DNA from 3 places in the Blautia sp. JLR.GB0024 genome. Region 1 is predicted to be linked to each of the others. Evidence: riboswitches for the same ligand, from Rfam matches in the RefSeq annotation. Region 1 holds a riboswitch; each other region holds the start of a gene.

The links. A riboswitch is a leader RNA that binds a small molecule or an ion and turns the genes downstream of it on or off. The one in region 1 is predicted to bind cyclic di-GMP.
Region 2: another riboswitch for cyclic di-GMP. It lies ahead of V8Q34_RS17860 (hypothetical protein); the one in region 1 lies ahead of V8Q34_RS22140 (hypothetical protein).
Region 3: another riboswitch for cyclic di-GMP. It lies ahead of V8Q34_RS15125 (fibronectin type III domain-containing protein); the one in region 1 lies ahead of V8Q34_RS22140 (hypothetical protein).

What each region holds. Positions count from the first base shown of each region.
Region 1 is NZ_JBANBF010000013.1:134,713-140,286, forward strand. It holds gene V8Q34_RS22120 (galactokinase) at 1-22, opposite strand, end outside; gene V8Q34_RS22125 (helix-turn-helix transcriptional regulator) at 159-1,073, shown strand; gene V8Q34_RS22130 (hypothetical protein) at 1,470-2,003, opposite strand; gene V8Q34_RS22135 (hypothetical protein) at 2,029-3,318, opposite strand; gene V8Q34_RS22140 (hypothetical protein) at 3,331-3,915, opposite strand; cyclic di-GMP riboswitch class I at 4,300-4,390, opposite strand; gene V8Q34_RS22145 (ABC transporter permease) at 4,609-5,409, opposite strand; gene V8Q34_RS22150 (ABC transporter permease) at 5,413-5,574, opposite strand, start outside.
Region 2 is NZ_JBANBF010000008.1:69,789-75,362, reverse strand. It holds gene V8Q34_RS17895 (hypothetical protein) at 1-64, shown strand, start outside; gene V8Q34_RS17890 (hypothetical protein) at 57-497, shown strand; gene V8Q34_RS17885 (vWA domain-containing protein) at 481-1,785, shown strand; gene V8Q34_RS17880 (hypothetical protein) at 1,901-2,089, shown strand; gene V8Q34_RS17875 (YARHG domain-containing protein) at 2,105-2,614, shown strand; gene V8Q34_RS17870 (N-acetylmuramoyl-L-alanine amidase family protein) at 2,627-3,502, shown strand; gene V8Q34_RS17865 (serine hydrolase) at 3,512-4,495, shown strand; cyclic di-GMP riboswitch class I at 4,629-4,712, shown strand; gene V8Q34_RS17860 (hypothetical protein) at 4,806-5,030, shown strand; gene V8Q34_RS17855 (hypothetical protein) at 4,984-5,322, shown strand.
Region 3 is NZ_JBANBF010000006.1:92,604-98,177, reverse strand. It holds gene V8Q34_RS15145 (molybdopterin molybdotransferase MoeA) at 1-31, shown strand, start outside; gene V8Q34_RS15140 (NTP transferase domain-containing protein) at 35-1,309, shown strand; gene V8Q34_RS15135 (hypothetical protein) at 1,306-1,617, shown strand; gene mobB (molybdopterin-guanine dinucleotide biosynthesis protein B) at 1,621-2,751, shown strand; cyclic di-GMP riboswitch class I at 2,841-2,918, shown strand; gene V8Q34_RS15125 (fibronectin type III domain-containing protein) at 3,025-5,574, shown strand, end outside.

The sequences.
Region 1 (5,574 bases):
CTGCTTTTTCATTTTCAAACATTGTAAAATACCTCCCGTTTTTCTTGACTCATACTTTACTTGTATTATAATGTATATATGAGGTGTATTTCTAGGAATATCTTGAAGAATATATGGACGATATTGAGATTTTGGCATTTTACCGGGAAGGGAAAAGGATGCAGATACAGACAAACAGGAATCAGAGGGAAATTAAGGCGCACGGGGACTTTACATTTCCTGTACTGGTGAGTAAAGAGTGTATTACAGACTATGAATTCGGAACATTTTCCTGGCATTGGCATTCGGAGATTGAGATGACACTGGTGGAGGATGGGGAGATGATCTACCAGGTGAACGGAGCGGATTTTCATCTGCAGGAGGGGGACGTGATGTTCGGCAATGCCAATACGCTGCACAGTGGGCATATGGTTGAGGGGAAGGACTGCCATTACTGGAGTATTACCTTTGACCCTAAGATTGTGTATGGGTTTGAGAAGAGTCTGATACAGACAAAATACGTGGACCTGGTGGTAAATGGGCATGAGTTCTCGGCGCTTTGGTTTGATGGGAGTGAGGAGTGGCATGGGGATATCAGGGAGAAAATGAAGAAGGTCATAGAGCTGGATTTGGAGAGGCCGGATTTTTATGAGATGGAGGTGCAGATGCTGTTGTCGGAGATCTGGCTGGTTTTGCTGCGCCATCAGGGGGCTTTTAATCAGGAGGCGGAATCGCTGAATCCTAAGGAGCTGGCAAGGCTTAAGACTATATTGGGGTTTATTCATGAGAATTATGATAAGAAAATCACCCTTACAGATATTGCAGATTCCGTGCATATCTGTAAGAGTGAGTGCTGTCGTTTTTTTAAGAAACATATGAATGAATCTTTGTTTGATTATCTGCTGCGCTATCGTGTGGAGCAGAGCATTCCTTATCTGCGGGATGAGGAGTATAGTATCACAGATGCGGCGTTTAGTGCGGGGTTTACGGACGCGGGGTATTATTCCCGGGTGTTTCGGAAATGTACCGGGGTTTCGCCGCGGAAGTTCCGGAAAGACAGCTATCTTATGTCAAATGTTCTGAGGTCTTTGTAAAATACTGTATGGTGGCCGTAAACACATCTATATTCTTCCACCAGACCTAAATTTCTGCAACGCGCCTACGCTATTTACCACCGGGTAGACATTTTATTGAATTTATTGCTATAATTTACTCACACATAAATGAAACCTTTAATTCTGTTTTCAATAGTTCACAGAGCACATTATAGAAACTGGCCTTCAAGTGTACATAGATCACATAAACACAGCTAATGTCACTCTTTAAGTAATCATTCTTCTTTTCTATTTTTATAAAATACTCCTTTTTGGCAAAAACATTATATCGTAATTCTTACCGAAAAGGAGTCATTTTATTTATAAAGATGCCTACTAATACTTGTATCAATTTAATTCAAAATAATTTTATGATAATTATATTAACTGGGAGTTTCAGGGAGCTGGTGTAGCTGCTACTTCACTTATCGAAAATGTTACAGTTCCTGTATATGTTCCTGCTACCTTTATTTTTTCATTATCACCTGCTAATAGTGAAAAAGTTCTATCAGTTTCTGTATCTATTGAATTGTCAAAAGTACACAACTCCCATGCTGTATCTTTTGATTTTCCATCATTAAATTTCATATTGTATTTTACACTACTTCCTGATAATTCTAATTCTATAGCTTGATTCGGAACTGTAACACTCAGGACATTGCCATTAGCCAATATTGTTCTTGATACAGATATCTTTATATTCTCTTTAGTACCTTTAGAATCAACTTTAATTTTTGATGGTATGCTTATTTTATATTGAGAAGGTACATTCATTTCCAACTCTGTTCCATTGATTGTTGGAGGTATTCCGTCTGTTTGTTCGATATTCTGTGAAGCATCTGTAAACTCCTCCGCTGCCAACACCGGCACACACATCCCAATCGTCATAACCCCTGCCAACCCCATAGCTACTAACCCTTTTTTCTTCATAACCAAATCCTCCTAAATTATAATTTTAATTAATTTCCATTTCAAAATTCTCGACTCTGCTCTCATACACCACATGGAACACCAGCACTCCCGAATATTCCCCCGCACACAAATCAATACTATTTTCCGGCAGAATATTCACATCCTGTGCCTCACTCCACCCATCCAGAATCGCCTGATTCTCTTCCGGTGTAATCAAGTTCCCGGCTATCTCCAGCCGGTATTCCCAACTGTTTTCTCCGCAGTACAGTGCGAAGTTCTTCCTGTCTCTGCTCTCAGTTCCTTCCACTGTGACTACAAGCTCGCCATCCTCTTCCGGTATCAATTTCTTAGTCTGGATCGTAAAGCTGTCCGTGTCATCTGTCAGTTTTACCTGTGAAGGAATTTCGACTTCATATACAGGTTCATTTGACGGCAGCGGTTCTTTTTCAGCATCCGGATTTTCCGGGGTATTCTCCATATCTTCCGTTCCTTCTATGGCTTCCCCTTCATCCTTTTCACCGGTATCCGCTGTCTCTTCATCTTCTGCGCGTGTTTCCTCAGAAACATCTTCCTGTCCTTCCGTTTGAGGTGAGGTCACCTCATGGGCCTGTTCATCCATATGGGAAATATTATCCTTCTGGCCCTGATTTGTTATTCCGGACGGTGTATCTTTCTGACTGTCACCGCTTTCTTCTCCTCCGTTCTCATCTTCTTTCTTATTATTTTGTCCGTCTGTTTCCCCGGATTCTTCCGGTTTGGAATCCTTCTGTTCAGGATTTTCACTTTCGGGGTCATCTTCCCCCTGCTGCTCTGAATCCTGGTCTTCCTCCTCCAAATCCTTACTTTCCTGCTGTTCCTCCAGCTCCTGCTGTTTTTTCAGCTCTTCTTCTGCTTTCAGCATTTCCAGCTCATACTTGCAGGGAGCCGCTTCAACTGCAGGCCGGTACGCACATTCCGGACAATGATTTGTAATGCCGTCCCCATCCGTATCCACACACTCATGGTCGCATGGTATTTCCGGCACTGCCTCTCTATAGCCACAGAATTCATCGTGATGATGCACTCTGTTGACTTCATCCTTTTCTTCCTCATTTTCTTCCTGAAGACTATCTTCTGTTTCCTCTTCTTCGTCAAAGTCCTGAGGTTCTTCTATATCTGCTGAAATCCAATTTCCGTACACATCCCGGACAAGCTCCTGTGATACTGCAGGATCTGCTTCCCCGTCTTCATTAAATTGCTCCGCGTCAGCAAAGGCCATCCCCGTATTTCCAACTACAAGTACCGCTGACGTGATAACAGAAATTACAATCCCTCTCCAATTCCTGCTGTCCATGAAACACCACCCTTATCTCACATCGAGCACGGTCTCCATATTTGCTCCGTTCATGGGGGATAAGTCCACAATACTTGCCGTTGTGATTCTCAGTTCAGCCGCATATTCCCCTGCATCCAAAGCCTTGCTCAATGTAGCTGTTGTAATCGCCTCCCCGGGAGGCACCTGTTTTGATTCATAAAGCACTTCCCCGCCGTCCTTGAGCACAAGCTGGAATGTAAAATAACAGGGGTTCCCTTCCGGGTTGGAAAATGCCACATCCACATCTGTCTGTCCTGCAGGAATATATATCTTAGGATATCCCGGTAATTCTATATTCTCCGCATTGGGATCGCCTTTCGGGGCCTCCGGGATAGTTCCGTCCCAGTCCCCTGCATTTGGATCAATATCCGCTGATACCTGCTCCTCCTGTGCCTTGTCATTGTCTCCGCCAAACCATCCGAGCTTATACCCCGCTGCACCGGCACCGCCCACTGCTATGACTCCTACAAGGGCTCCGATCATGATTTTCTGTCTCAGTACCGCTTTCTGAAGTTTCAGGGCATTATCAGTGACCATCTCACCGGTGCTCTTTGTTTTCTTCTCTTCTTCACTCAATTCTCTCACCTCTGAAATTTTTGGCCGCACGAAATTATATTTTATGTCTTCAGGATGTTTTTGTTATTATACCTATAATAACAAAGAGAGTATGCCTAGGCATACTCTCGCGCGGTTCCTGATTTTTTTCAGTTTCGGATGTTTGTGCGGCAAACTCCGGCGCTATGCCTGAACTTTGCACAAACCTAAAGGATTCTGCTGCCTCCGGCAGGGGCGTTCTTTCATTTTTTCGTACAAAAAGAACATACTTATCCTGTGACAAGTATCTACCGGCTTTTTACCTCGGGATACACTTTTCCCCGAAATAAAAACTGCCTGCAGCAATTTGCAGGCAGAAGCGTATCAAAATAAAGCAAGGTATAAAAATTACCTTACAAAAAATAATACGGCAACTGGCTGTCATAGTCATGCTTGTTAGACCTTAGACCCTTTAGCTTTGTGTCACTGCCTTTCGACAGCTTTACTATTATCGAATATTTATCTTAAACTCACCATACTCTATTTCGTGTTAAATGTCAACATGTATTTACAGAATACCAAAATTATACTATTTATGCCAAGAATGTGCAAATATGACTTTGCACATCCAGTATGACAAAAATATTTCTTCACAATATATTCGCAATGTTATACCCTGCATTATTTTAATATTTTTAAATTCATCCGCATTCCCCGAAACAATCCTGTCCCATCTCAATTCCCACTACTCTCATACCTCCCAAGCCCCCTCTTAAGCACAATCACAGCCACCCCCGCCATCACCGCACACACTGCCGGCATAACCATCACCCCGGCACGCATCCCGCTCTTTCCCAGCAGATACCCCACCGGATAGTAACTGACAAACGCATACGGAATCAAATACGCAAATATCCCCTGCAGTACAGGCGGATAAATGATCAGCGGATATTTCGCCATCTCCCCAATGGAAATAGCAAAGAAATTCAAACTGTTCTTCCCTCCCTCCATCCAAAATGAGGCACAGCTTGCAATCCAGATCATACACACACGAATCACACAACATTCCACAAGAAACACCGCCAGACAGACAATTTTCCACAAACTCCACCTGATATTACAGTGACTTGCCCCCAGAGCAAACACAGCCGCCGCAATCCCCATCTTATTCAGCCCGTCAAAATCAATCCTGGCCGTGAGAAGCTGCAGCCCCACGGGAAGCGGCCGCACCAGAAACCGGTCCAGATCCGCCATATTGATCATCTCCGCAATCTTCCAGGTTCCCTGAAAAAAGAAGTTAATACACCCCTCCGAGAACAACAGAAAACTGTACAAAAGCAGTATCTCCCACAGCTTCCAGCCCCCCACCTCAGGGATATTACTGTAAATGATCCCAAGCACCCCCAGATTACAAACCTGAGAAAACCCGGTAAAAAATACCATCATCAGGAAATCCGTCCTGTACTCAGCCAGGGACTTCATATTCTGCATCTGAATCTGCCCATACATCCTCAAATAATGCCTCCATCTCCTCATCTCTCACCCTCCATACAGGGAAATGACCCCTGATGCTTTCTTCCAAAAAAGTGCCCCGCACACCCACAAAATCCCAATCCAAACAGCCTGCACCGCAATCCCCCGAAGACTCTCCTCCATGGAAAAAGTCCCTATAAAAATGCTGCATGGCGTAAATACGATTCC
Region 2 (5,574 bases), on a different contig from region 1:
AGCGTATTCACTGGCAGTAGAAATGAAGGAAAATATATTAAAGGAGGCGATAGGCATTGAATAGATTAAAAATTTATCTGGCTTTGAAAGAACTTATAAAAGAAATGGACGGAGGAGAAGAATTAATAAACAGTTCAGGGGAAAGAGGAAGTTTGGCATATTTTGTTGACAGGTATTATGATAAAGACAATTTTGGCAAAATTTTAGAAGAATTAACATTTTACTGTAATACAAATGAAATGAATCTTTTCTGCTGGAAATTATGTCAGCTAATTGCAGAGAGCCGTGAAAATGAAATGAAGTCGTGTAGCGAAAATGTGGAGAGAGATTTATATATGCTGCACAGTTTGTTGTCTACGGCGAAGGAATGTTTTAAAGAAAATATGTTGAGAGATTTTTGGTTGATACGTACGGAAGATTATCCGATTTGGTTTATTGAATATGATCAAATAGAAATATTTGCAGGAGGAAAAGAGGTAGATGGCGAGAAGAATTAATATAAACGGCAAAAAGAAGCTTAATTTTTCTTTATTATGTGCCTGTATGATTGGTGGAGTAATTGGAGCTGTAATCGGAGGAATCTTCTATAACCGGCTAAAAATGGATTGGAATCCAATTTTACTTATAGGAATATATTTTGCGCAGTTTACTTTTTTTGTGACTTTGTCAGGTTTTATCAGTGAATGGCTCACCTATCATATGAGGGGAGCAGCATGGGATGGTAAAGAAATATTAACAGCCCTGGGAGCAATAATTGTCGGTGTAGTTGTGATGTTTATTCTCGGAATGTTATTTCAATTTCTGTATGGTTTAGGCAGAACAAAAAATGTCATAAAAGATATTGATGATTACATAATTTTAGTTGATAATTCAGGAAGTACAAGCGAAACAGATCCTAAGAATGAACGTTTTTCAGCTATTATTGATTTTGTGAAGCAATTAGATGAGAATAAAAAAGTAATGTTGGATGTATTTGACGATGGTTCACAGAATATTATTCCTTTAAGTTCTGTGGAGAAAGGGATAATACAGAAAATCGAAGAGAAACTGGCAGATTTTAGGTCAGGTGGAGGAACTAATATAGAAGCAGCTCTTCAGGATGCATATAGTCAATATGAAAAATCCGACAGAAAGGGAGCTGTGATTTTGTTGTCAGATGGTGCCAGCAGCGGTGATTACAAAGATATTATAAGTAAGTGTAATGCAGACAATATAAATATATATACAATAGGTTTTTCAAATATTGGTTTCTTAGGCAAAAGAGTATTAAACAAACTTTCAACAAGAACAGATGGATGTTATTATCAGATAAAAGAGCTTAATAATTTAACATTTACTATTAAACAGATGACAAAATATGCTAATCAGAGGGTTTTGCTTGATTATCGGTCTGGTACAGAACATGGAAAAGTTTTATTTATGATTTTAAGGGTGCTGTTCCTTCTTCTTCTTACTCTGGTTCTTGGTATCATAGTTGGATTTGTTATTGATTCCCAGCAGGTTGTACTTGGATTGCTGCCCATGAGACTGGGAATCGGTTTGGCTGCCGGATTTGTTTTGGAAGCAGGATTGTATATGTTTTATTCCGAAACAGTAATACGATTTTTTGTGAGTGTCATTATGTCTGTTATTTTAGCTCATTATAATGAAGCTGCTTATAAAACAGATGATTACCAGGAATGGGGGAATATAGATTCGGATTTTGGCCAGAATACCATAGATTTTGGAAAAGATTTTGGGAAAGAGGCAAATGATGATTTTGGAAGCGGAAAGACTTTTTTATGAGGTGGATAAATTGAAAGGAACAAAAGATGCTATTATAACGTTTTTTTTATGCGGACTGATGATTATGTTGATTTTGGTAAGATTCCTTTAACCTATTGCTGAGAGGAGGGTATTTATGGATTGTCCGAAATGTAAAGCACAGGTCGAAATTGGTGCGGTATATTGCAATAAATGTGGTTTTGTATTTGATAGTGACGAAAATAGCGGACAGGCGAAAAATGATGATGGAAAACTGGAATTAAAAAAGAAATTGCTGTTGTTGTTTGGACCTTCTTTTGTTCTTATTATATGTCGGCTTCTGTAGGAAAGAGGGATGAAAATGAAGAGAAATAGAGGCTTTTTGATTTTTTTATTCATAGTTGGGGTAATATTATCAATTGTTATGAGTATATTTGGTGAAAACCCCAAATCATCTTCTTATTTAAAAATAGAATCATATGCGGTGGCAGATTATCTGTATGAATGGGTAGAGGAAAATGTGTCTGCAGATGAGATGACGGAAGAGCCCACAGAAGGTGATACCACGGATAACGAACAAAGTGAATATATTTTTCAGGATAGTGCTGAAAGATATTTAACGGACGAAGAATTGGAAAATCTTTCATTACAACAGATTAATTATGCAAAAAATGAGATTTATGCCAGACATGGACGTATGTTTCAAAAACAGGAGTTGATGGATTATTTTAGCTCAAAGTCCTGGTATGAGGGGACGATTGCAGCAGAAGCTTTTGATGAAAGTATTTTAAATGACTATGAACGTGCAAATGCTAAGAAACTAAGTGAGAAAGAACACGAAATAAACAGCGAAGGATATCAATTGTATTAAGGAGTGACGCATATGAAAGCAAAAGCAGTTATAGTCTGGTGTTTTGCTATTATCCTGCTACTTTCGGGTGGGATTTTATTTAAAATAAATTATCAAATTTATAAAAAAACACAGACAAAAGTCGAAAAAATCGAGAATCGGATAGCAGATATGGAGAAACAGACAAACAAAAATAATAATAAGCTGGAAGACGTACATAAAAGTGGAGTTCAGAAAGAACAAAGTGAAGAACAGACGAAAGCAGCAGGGAAGAAAATTGCATTGGATCCTGGGCATCAAAGTGAAAATGTGGATATGAGTGATTTGGAACCAATAGGACCAGGTGCATCAGAAATGAAAGCAAAAGCCAGTACAGGGACTGTTGGTAATACGACGGGAAAACCGGAATACGAATTAAATTTAGAAATTTCCCGGCGGCTCTATCAGGAATTACAGACAAGAGGTTATGAAGTTGTTATGACACGTGAAGATAATGAAACAGCAATCAGTAATAAAGAAAGAGCTGAGCTGGCAGTCCGAGAAAAAGCTGACATTTTTCTCCGAATCCATGCAAATAGCAGTGAAAATCCGGGTATACAGGGAGCCATGACAATGGTACCTTCTGAGGAAAACCCATATGTTGGAGAGTTGTCTGCGGAGAGCAGCAGACTGGGCCAATGCATTATTGATTCCTACTGTGAAACTACAGGAATGTTGAATAAAGGTGTACAATATTATGATGATATGACAGGAATTAACTGGAGTCAGATTCCCGTCACAATTATTGAAATGGGATTCATGAGTAATGCAGAAGATGACACAAACATGGCAGATTTAGAATATCAAAGTTTAATGGTTCAGGGAATTGCAGATGGAATCGATGATTATTTTGGCAATGTAAGAGAGTAGAGGGATATTATGCGGAAAAATAAGGTAAAGCGATACCGAAAAACACGTGCTTATAAGCACTGGTTTAAAATTTTTGTGGCAGGTTGTATATTATTGTTCTGCGGTGTTGCACTGCTAGGTGCGGATTTTTTCTTATATCAGAAAAAAAATGAGAAAGAAGACCAATTAAAACAATTAAAGCAGCAGGAAGAGGAAATTCATAATGCGGAGACTTTTACTGTTGATTCCGAAGTACAGGAGAGTGAAACGGGAAATTCGCAACCGGATGAGGAAGGCCCTTCAGATGAAAATAAAATAATAAAACAGTTGACCCAGAAAATACAATCTTTAGATGGGGACTGGTCTGTATATGTGGAACAGTTCAATACTGGAATTATGTGTAATATTCATCAAGAGAAGTATCCGGCAGCCAGTCTTATCAAATTATTCATTATGGGAACAGTTTATGAAGCGTATGATGAATTGTGCCGGGAATATGGACAAGAGGAGGTAAACGGGTGTTTGGAGCGGATGATCACAGTCAGTGATAACGAGGCTGCAAATCAACTGGTTGCTATGTTGGGATATGGCAGTAATGAGGAAGGAAGGAGTAGAGTTAATTTATACTGCCAGGAAAATGAGTATCAGGATACTAATATGGGAAGGATGTTGCTTGAGAGTAATGAAAATGGAGAAAATTACACTTCAGCGATAGACTGCTGTGAATTTCTGAAAAAAGTATATCTAAATCAATGCAATCATTCTCTGGAGATGCTTCGCTATTTGAAACAGCAGGAACGCACAGATAAAATCCCCGCAGGTGTACCTGATGAGGTAGAAGTCGCAAATAAAACGGGAGAATTGAATGATGTTGAAAATGATGCTGCTTTAATTTTAAATGGAGATAATACATACTGTATCACAGTTCTTGCATCAAATCTTTCTGATACTTCATTGGCCAGGGAGAAAATAAAAGAGATTTCTGAAGAAGTATATGAATATTTTAAAGAATAAAAGAAATAGAGTCAGCGAAGTGGAAAAAATCGCCTTGATATATCATGTTCCCTGAAAGCAAGCTCATATTACTGGTGAAGGTTCAGGCTACCGGAGACGGGGGAGCATAGACAAATACCTTATAATAAACATACCAGTAAAAAGGCATAGCCAGAGAAAGCTGGTGTCGCAAAACTACAGAGTCTAGGTCATTAGGGTATGACAGCCAGTTACAGAACAAAAAGGACACCCATAGGCGGTGCCTTTTTTGTTTAAAAAATGATGGAGGAAGGGAGGAATACAGCCGGTTTTATATTAGGCTGTTAAATTTATGAAAAAATTAGTATTTTATCAGAATCAAACCCCATTACATATGGGAACAGGAACAGAGATAGGATTTGTGGATCTGCCGATCCAACGTGAAAAAACAACGGGTTTTCCGAAAGGGGAAGTATCGGGAATCAAAGAAGCGTTTAGAAAGGAAAGCAGACATCAGGAATGGTTTGGTCTTGTACTTAGAAGGAAATTCACAGGGAGCAATTGTAGGAAAATATGAAAAGAATAATTGGGAATATGCGCAGTTAGAGCAGCCTTATGGGGATTCTGCATTGACAATCAGTTGTTTTTTTCAATTGGCAGGATATTGCGCAAAGGCACAGGAAGAGTTTTATTTTGATGAAAATAAGTGGTATACCTCAGATGAAAAGGGAAACCATATAGAATTACGTATTAAAGCATACAAATCACTTTTAGAGGAATATAAGCGAAATCCGGCACTTAGGAAATGCCTTATTTTAAATAACAAAGAAAAGGAAAAAGCAAACAATGTTCTTTCGGAGAGATTATAAATAATATAGAACTGGACGATGAACTAAGAAAGGCAATTATTGATTCAACTGTTGAAAAGAGTTTTCCTTTTGGCTATGCCCTGGAATTCATGACGGAAGTGGCTCTTTTAGAAACTGTGGAAGGCATGGAACCCGGGAAAAAATCGTGTTTTCAAAGTATAGGGTTTAATGTGGATGTCCGGCATAACAACGAGCAGGAGGTCCTTATCAATAGTATTTCCGGCAGCCGGAATTTCTGTCAATTAGATTTGA
Region 3 (5,574 bases), on a different contig from region 1:
CATTGATGCCCTTTATCTGGGGGAGGATTAGGATATGGTGAAGACAGCAGCAGGGATTCTGGCAGGAGGAAAGAGCAGCAGAATGGGAAAAAACAAGGCTTCCCTTACATGGAACGGTGACACCTTTCTGCATACGCTTATAGATGCCTGCCGGGATTTCCCTGAAATCTATGTCTCAGTGGATGACAGGGAAAAATACCGGGATCTGTCCTGTACACTGGTGGAGGATGAGGAAAAAGAATACGGACCGCTGGAGGGCATTTATCAGGTATTAAAGCAGATGGATGCACCGTATGCGGTGATGCTTGCCACAGACATGCCCATGATAAGCCGGGAATTTTTAAAGGCTCTGGTGTCAAACATTACCGGTGAGGAGGACTGCCTGGTGCTCAGAAGAGAGGGCAGGCCTCAGCCGCTGTGCAGTGTGTATGCAAAAAGTATTCTGCCTGTTGTGGAGCATATGCGCAGAAACCGGGAGCACAAGCCCGGACTTTTGTTTCAGCGGGTCAATACACGGTATCTGGATTTGGAGGAGCTGGGATTCGGAGAGGCGGTCATTGCAAATGTAAATACGCCTGAAGAATATGAACAGCTCTGTTTTCATTACGGCAGAAAGCTGCAGGAATTTGCGCCCCGTGTCAGGGAAAAACTGACACACGGAAAGGTAATGGTCTGTTACCTGGACGGATTGGGTTACCGTATGTACAAAAATGCGGCGGACAATGGCAGTGTGCCTTTTATCAGCCGTAATTTTTCCGTGCTCCCTGTGAGGACTGTGGAGCCGCCGGTGACGAATCCGGCTATGGCTACCATGATAACAGGGGAACTGCCGTATGTGCACGGGATACACTCCAGAAAGGACAGGGAAGTTCTGGTCCCCACCCTGTTTGCCGGCAGGAGTGCGGAAAATACAGCATTTTTAGAGGGGGATACCAGGATTTTGAAGACAGAACTTCTGCCCAGGCTTCATGCTGCGGCAAAGGGAAAAGGCTGCGATTATTGGATTTACCGGGATGCGTGCAAAGCGGCTTCGGAGGAAAAAGAATTTATTTTTGCCCATTTTCATGAGATTGATGATGCGGCCCATGCAGACGGCCCCTTTAGCTCTGCGTGTATGGAAAAATTAAAAGAGACAGACGGATATATAGAAGCGCTCTCCGGGATTTTTAAGGGAGAGATCCTGTTGATCAGCGATCATGGCGTGCATGAGACCGGTGACGGAGGGACCCATGGGGAGAATCCGTGTTCCAATGGCGTGTACTCCTATAACATAGAGGATATGCTGGCAGTCTGGGGTGAGCATATATGAAGATAGAAGATGGTTTGTTTGAAGGCATGACCCCTGTGAAACTCAAGGGGAAGTGTGCTGACGGAGCTGAATATTCCTATCAGGCTTTTTCGGTGAGTGAGGTACTGGGCAGTGTGACTGCGGACAGCCTCGTGGAGTTTGTGAGCTGGGACGGCAGGGATACGCTTGTTTCCGGTGAAGAAATCCTCGCGGGGGATGTATACCTTGCGCAGGATGGAGAGACATACCGTCTCGTGATTCCAAAGGATACACACCGAAGGCGCTGGTGTAAACATATAACAGAAATAGAGAGTGAGCAGGGAGGGTGACAGTTGAAAATCTGTACGATCGTAGGTGTGAGAAAGTCCGGCAAGACCACAACGGTTACCGGACTCATCAAAGAACTGAAAAAACGGGGATACCGGGTGGGAACCGTAAAGAGTGTGTTCTGTCCCGAATTTACCCTGGACACTTCTGACAGTAATACGTGGAGACACAGGGAGGCGGGCGCTGATCTTGTCTGTGTAAAAGGGAAAAAAGAGACCGATATTTTACTTCCGGCGGACGTAAGCGGGGATTTCTATGAGAAACTGCCTGTGGATTACCTCATACTGGAAGGAGAGTATGAACTTTGTGTGCCCAGAATCATCTGTGCACATAAGGATGCGGAGGTTTCGGAACGTTTGACAGAGGAGACGATTGCCATAGCAGGGAGACTTGCCGGGGATAAAAAAACCTATGGGGAGTTCAGAGTCTATCACTCTGTGGAAGAGATATCCGCTCTGGCAGATCTGCTGGAAACACTTCCGGATGCGGAATTTCCTTTAAAAAAGCGTCCCATGCTCCAAAAGGCAGCGGCTTTTTGCCAGTGTGGCTGCCATAAGGCAGAGAAAAAGCTGGCCGGAAAGAAAAAACTCACGGCCCATCCCTCAGAAGCACATAGAAAACATATCTTCCTGACAGGGGAAAAAGGGGCTGGCAAGAGCACACTTTTAAACCGTATTGTGGAAGAACTGGGAACAGAGCCGGTGGGTTACAGAACACTGCCCTATGAGATCGGCGGTGTCCAGAAGGGATTTTACCTGCACAGCCTGGTACCTGTGGGAGAATACGAAAATGACAGTCCGATCCTAATACGGGCCGGTAAGGGAAAGAAGATATCCATACCGGAAACCTTTGAGACACTGGGCGCAGCCGTGATGAAAAAGGTGAAGGAAATGCCTGAAAAAACAGCCGTGATAGATGAACTCGGAAAGGCTGAGGCAGATGCCCCCGCCTTTCAGGAAGCATTGTTCTCCTGTCTGGATACCCAGAGTCTTGTCATCGGTGTCCTGCAGAAGAATACAGGTGCGTTTACACAGGCAGTGGCAGAACGCCCCGACGTGGAAGTGATTGAAGTTACAGAAAAGAACAGAGACGGTCTTCTGGAAGAAATCTGTAAAAAAATCAAAAATATGGAATGAAAAGACTTGACTAAAATTGTCAAAATTGATATTCTTAATATAGTGATCCTGTTTAATACATGAACAGAGTCAGAAAACGGAAATATAAAAAAATAAAGGGGCAAAACTGTCGTAAGGCAGTGACGCAAAGCCACGGGTCCCAAGGGAGGGACAGCCGGGCTGCAGACAGTGATGGACAGGGATATTCTGTCCGTCTGTTGTCTTTAAGAAAAACGATATCCCTGGGTATCGTTTTTTTTGGCCCTGAAAGGGGAAGGAGAATAAAAATTGAAAATGAAAAAGTTATGCGTCTGGCTTCTTGTATCCGGTATGCTCCTGCAGACACCGGGGACTACTGCATCTGCCGCTGTTCAGGGGCAGGATGTGGAGTCTTTTAAATCCGGTGCGCAGGCAGCATACATGGATGTGGACAGCAGCCAGAAGATGGATGCCGGGAAGCAGAGCGAGACGCCCGGATGGCAGGCGGAAACGCTGAGGAACAGGAGCCTGCAGCAACCTGCAGAAGTGCCTGAGGGCCAGATGAAAATGCAGGGTGAACAGGCGGGAGCGCCAAAGAACGCAGAGGCTGCAGAGGAACAGACGGGAGAATCCGGAAAAGAAGGTACTACAGGAATACTGTCGGGAGAATCCGGGAAAGAGGATACTGCAGGGATACTGGCAGGAGAATCCGGGAAAAAAGAGACCGCAAGGGAACAGACGGGAGAGTCCGGAAAAGCAGGGACCGCAGAGAAACAGACGGAAGAGTCCGGAAAAGCAGGGACCGCAGAGGAACAGACGGAAGCGTCCGGAAAAGAAGGGGCTGCAGGAGAACAGATGGCAGGTGATCCGGATGCGCAGAAAGGAGAAGGAGCACTGCTTTCTGAGACCGGAGCGGTGGTACAGAAAGGCCGGCTGCATCTAAGCCTGCTTTACACACTCCCATACAGTGACCCGGAAGCGCTGAACAGAGGACTGCAGGCAGTTTTAACAGGTGGCGGCCGGCAGCTTACAGCATCCTTTTCCATGCAGGAGGGTGAGGGCGTTTCTAAAAAGGCGGAGGCATCTTTTACAGATTTGGAACCCGGGCAGTACCATCTCAGTATAAGCGGAGACAGCTTTGCCTCGTATGACCAGGATGTGGAGATACAGGCCATGGAGCAGAAGATGCAGTTTCTGGATGTCTATACAGGAATGGATTTTTCTGATATGGAAAAACATCCCGGTGTTATGGGATACGGTGACGTGAACAGGGACGGCGTGATTGATGAGCAGGACAAATCGGGATTGGTCTTGGCAGTTCATCAGGAAAGTACGGACAGTATCTATGATCTGAATCAGGATCAGAGTGTTGACCTTGTGGATCTGCAGTGGCTTTCATACAGCTACGGATTTGAGAAAACGGAAGCTTATGTGTCAAGAAGTTATCTGATGGATGAAATCACAGCAGATGTGGGAGCGTCCACCCGGGTGTCGGATGGCAGTATTGAGAGTATTTTGGGCGACGGGGGAAGCGTTTCCCTGGAGCCTGCAGACGGCGGGGAGATATCAGAGGAAAATCCGGTGGAACTGCAGCTTGATCTGGAAAAACGTTCCGATATAACAGCGGGCGCGTTGGTTCTGACACCGCCGAGAGATTCCGCCAATGTCATCCGGGCAGGGTCCGTGACCGTGGAATACGATGATGAAAACGAGCAGCGGCAGACCATGGAGGTTCCCATAAGCGGAGTGTCCATGTTTGCCCTCACAGCGGCACAGGCGGTCATGGAACCGGACGGTACCATAATCATCAATCTGGGAAAACAGGTTGCGATCAAGAAGGTAGTCATCAAGGTGACAGATGCCGGAGGAAGCAGTCTGGCAGATATCTCCAGGGTGGAATTTTTAAACGGAATGGAGGACAGGATTCCTGCCCCCGTGATGAATATTCCTGACAATATAAGTACAGAGCCGGGCGATAAGAAATTCACAGTGACCTGGAACGCGCAGACAAATGTAGCCGGCTATGAAGTTATGGTGAAAAAGGACGGGAAGAGCAAAGTATATCCAACCGCTGAGAACAGTATCCTTATCACAAGCTTTGGCACAGAGAAGATGAAAAACAATGAGGAGTACACAGTTCTGGTCCGTTCAGTGAACGGCGACTGGAGCAGTGCCTATTCAGAGCCGGTGACCGTGGTACCCAAGCCCTCAAAGGCGCCTGACGCTCCGGAGAATGTGAACATTTCCGGAGGATACAGAAAACTGGACATCGCCTGGAAGATGATGGAGGACACAGATTTCTACACCCTCTACTACAGGGAGCAGGGCACAGAAGAATTTGAAAAAAAGGAGAATATCAAACAGAATAAATATCAGCTTACAGACTTAAAAGACGGCACAACCTATGAGATATGCCTTACGGGAACAAATGAAATGGGAACCAGCGGCAAGTCAAAAATATACGCAGGAGAGACGACGGATATCAATCCGGCAGTCACTTCCAATTACAGGCTGATCAATACACCAACGGAGGGCGGAGGACTGACTGCGCATATTAAATCCATTGCATATCCCTCTTCAAAACCGGAGACAGATGCAGCAGTGGCAGACAATGATTATACCACCTCCTGGAGTCTGGCATCCTGGGATGCAGGCGGATACAATGCCGGAAAGCCTTCTCCTGTCATTACCTTTGATCAGAGCTATGAGATGGACAGGCTGGTGGTAGTACCAGATGAGAAGCAGCAGTATACATATGGATATGCCAAGACAAAATATTGGGATGAAGACGGCAATGAGAAAATGATAGACGGCCATTTTACACAGAAGAAGAGTGTGAACGGCAAAGTATATTATGAATTTCAG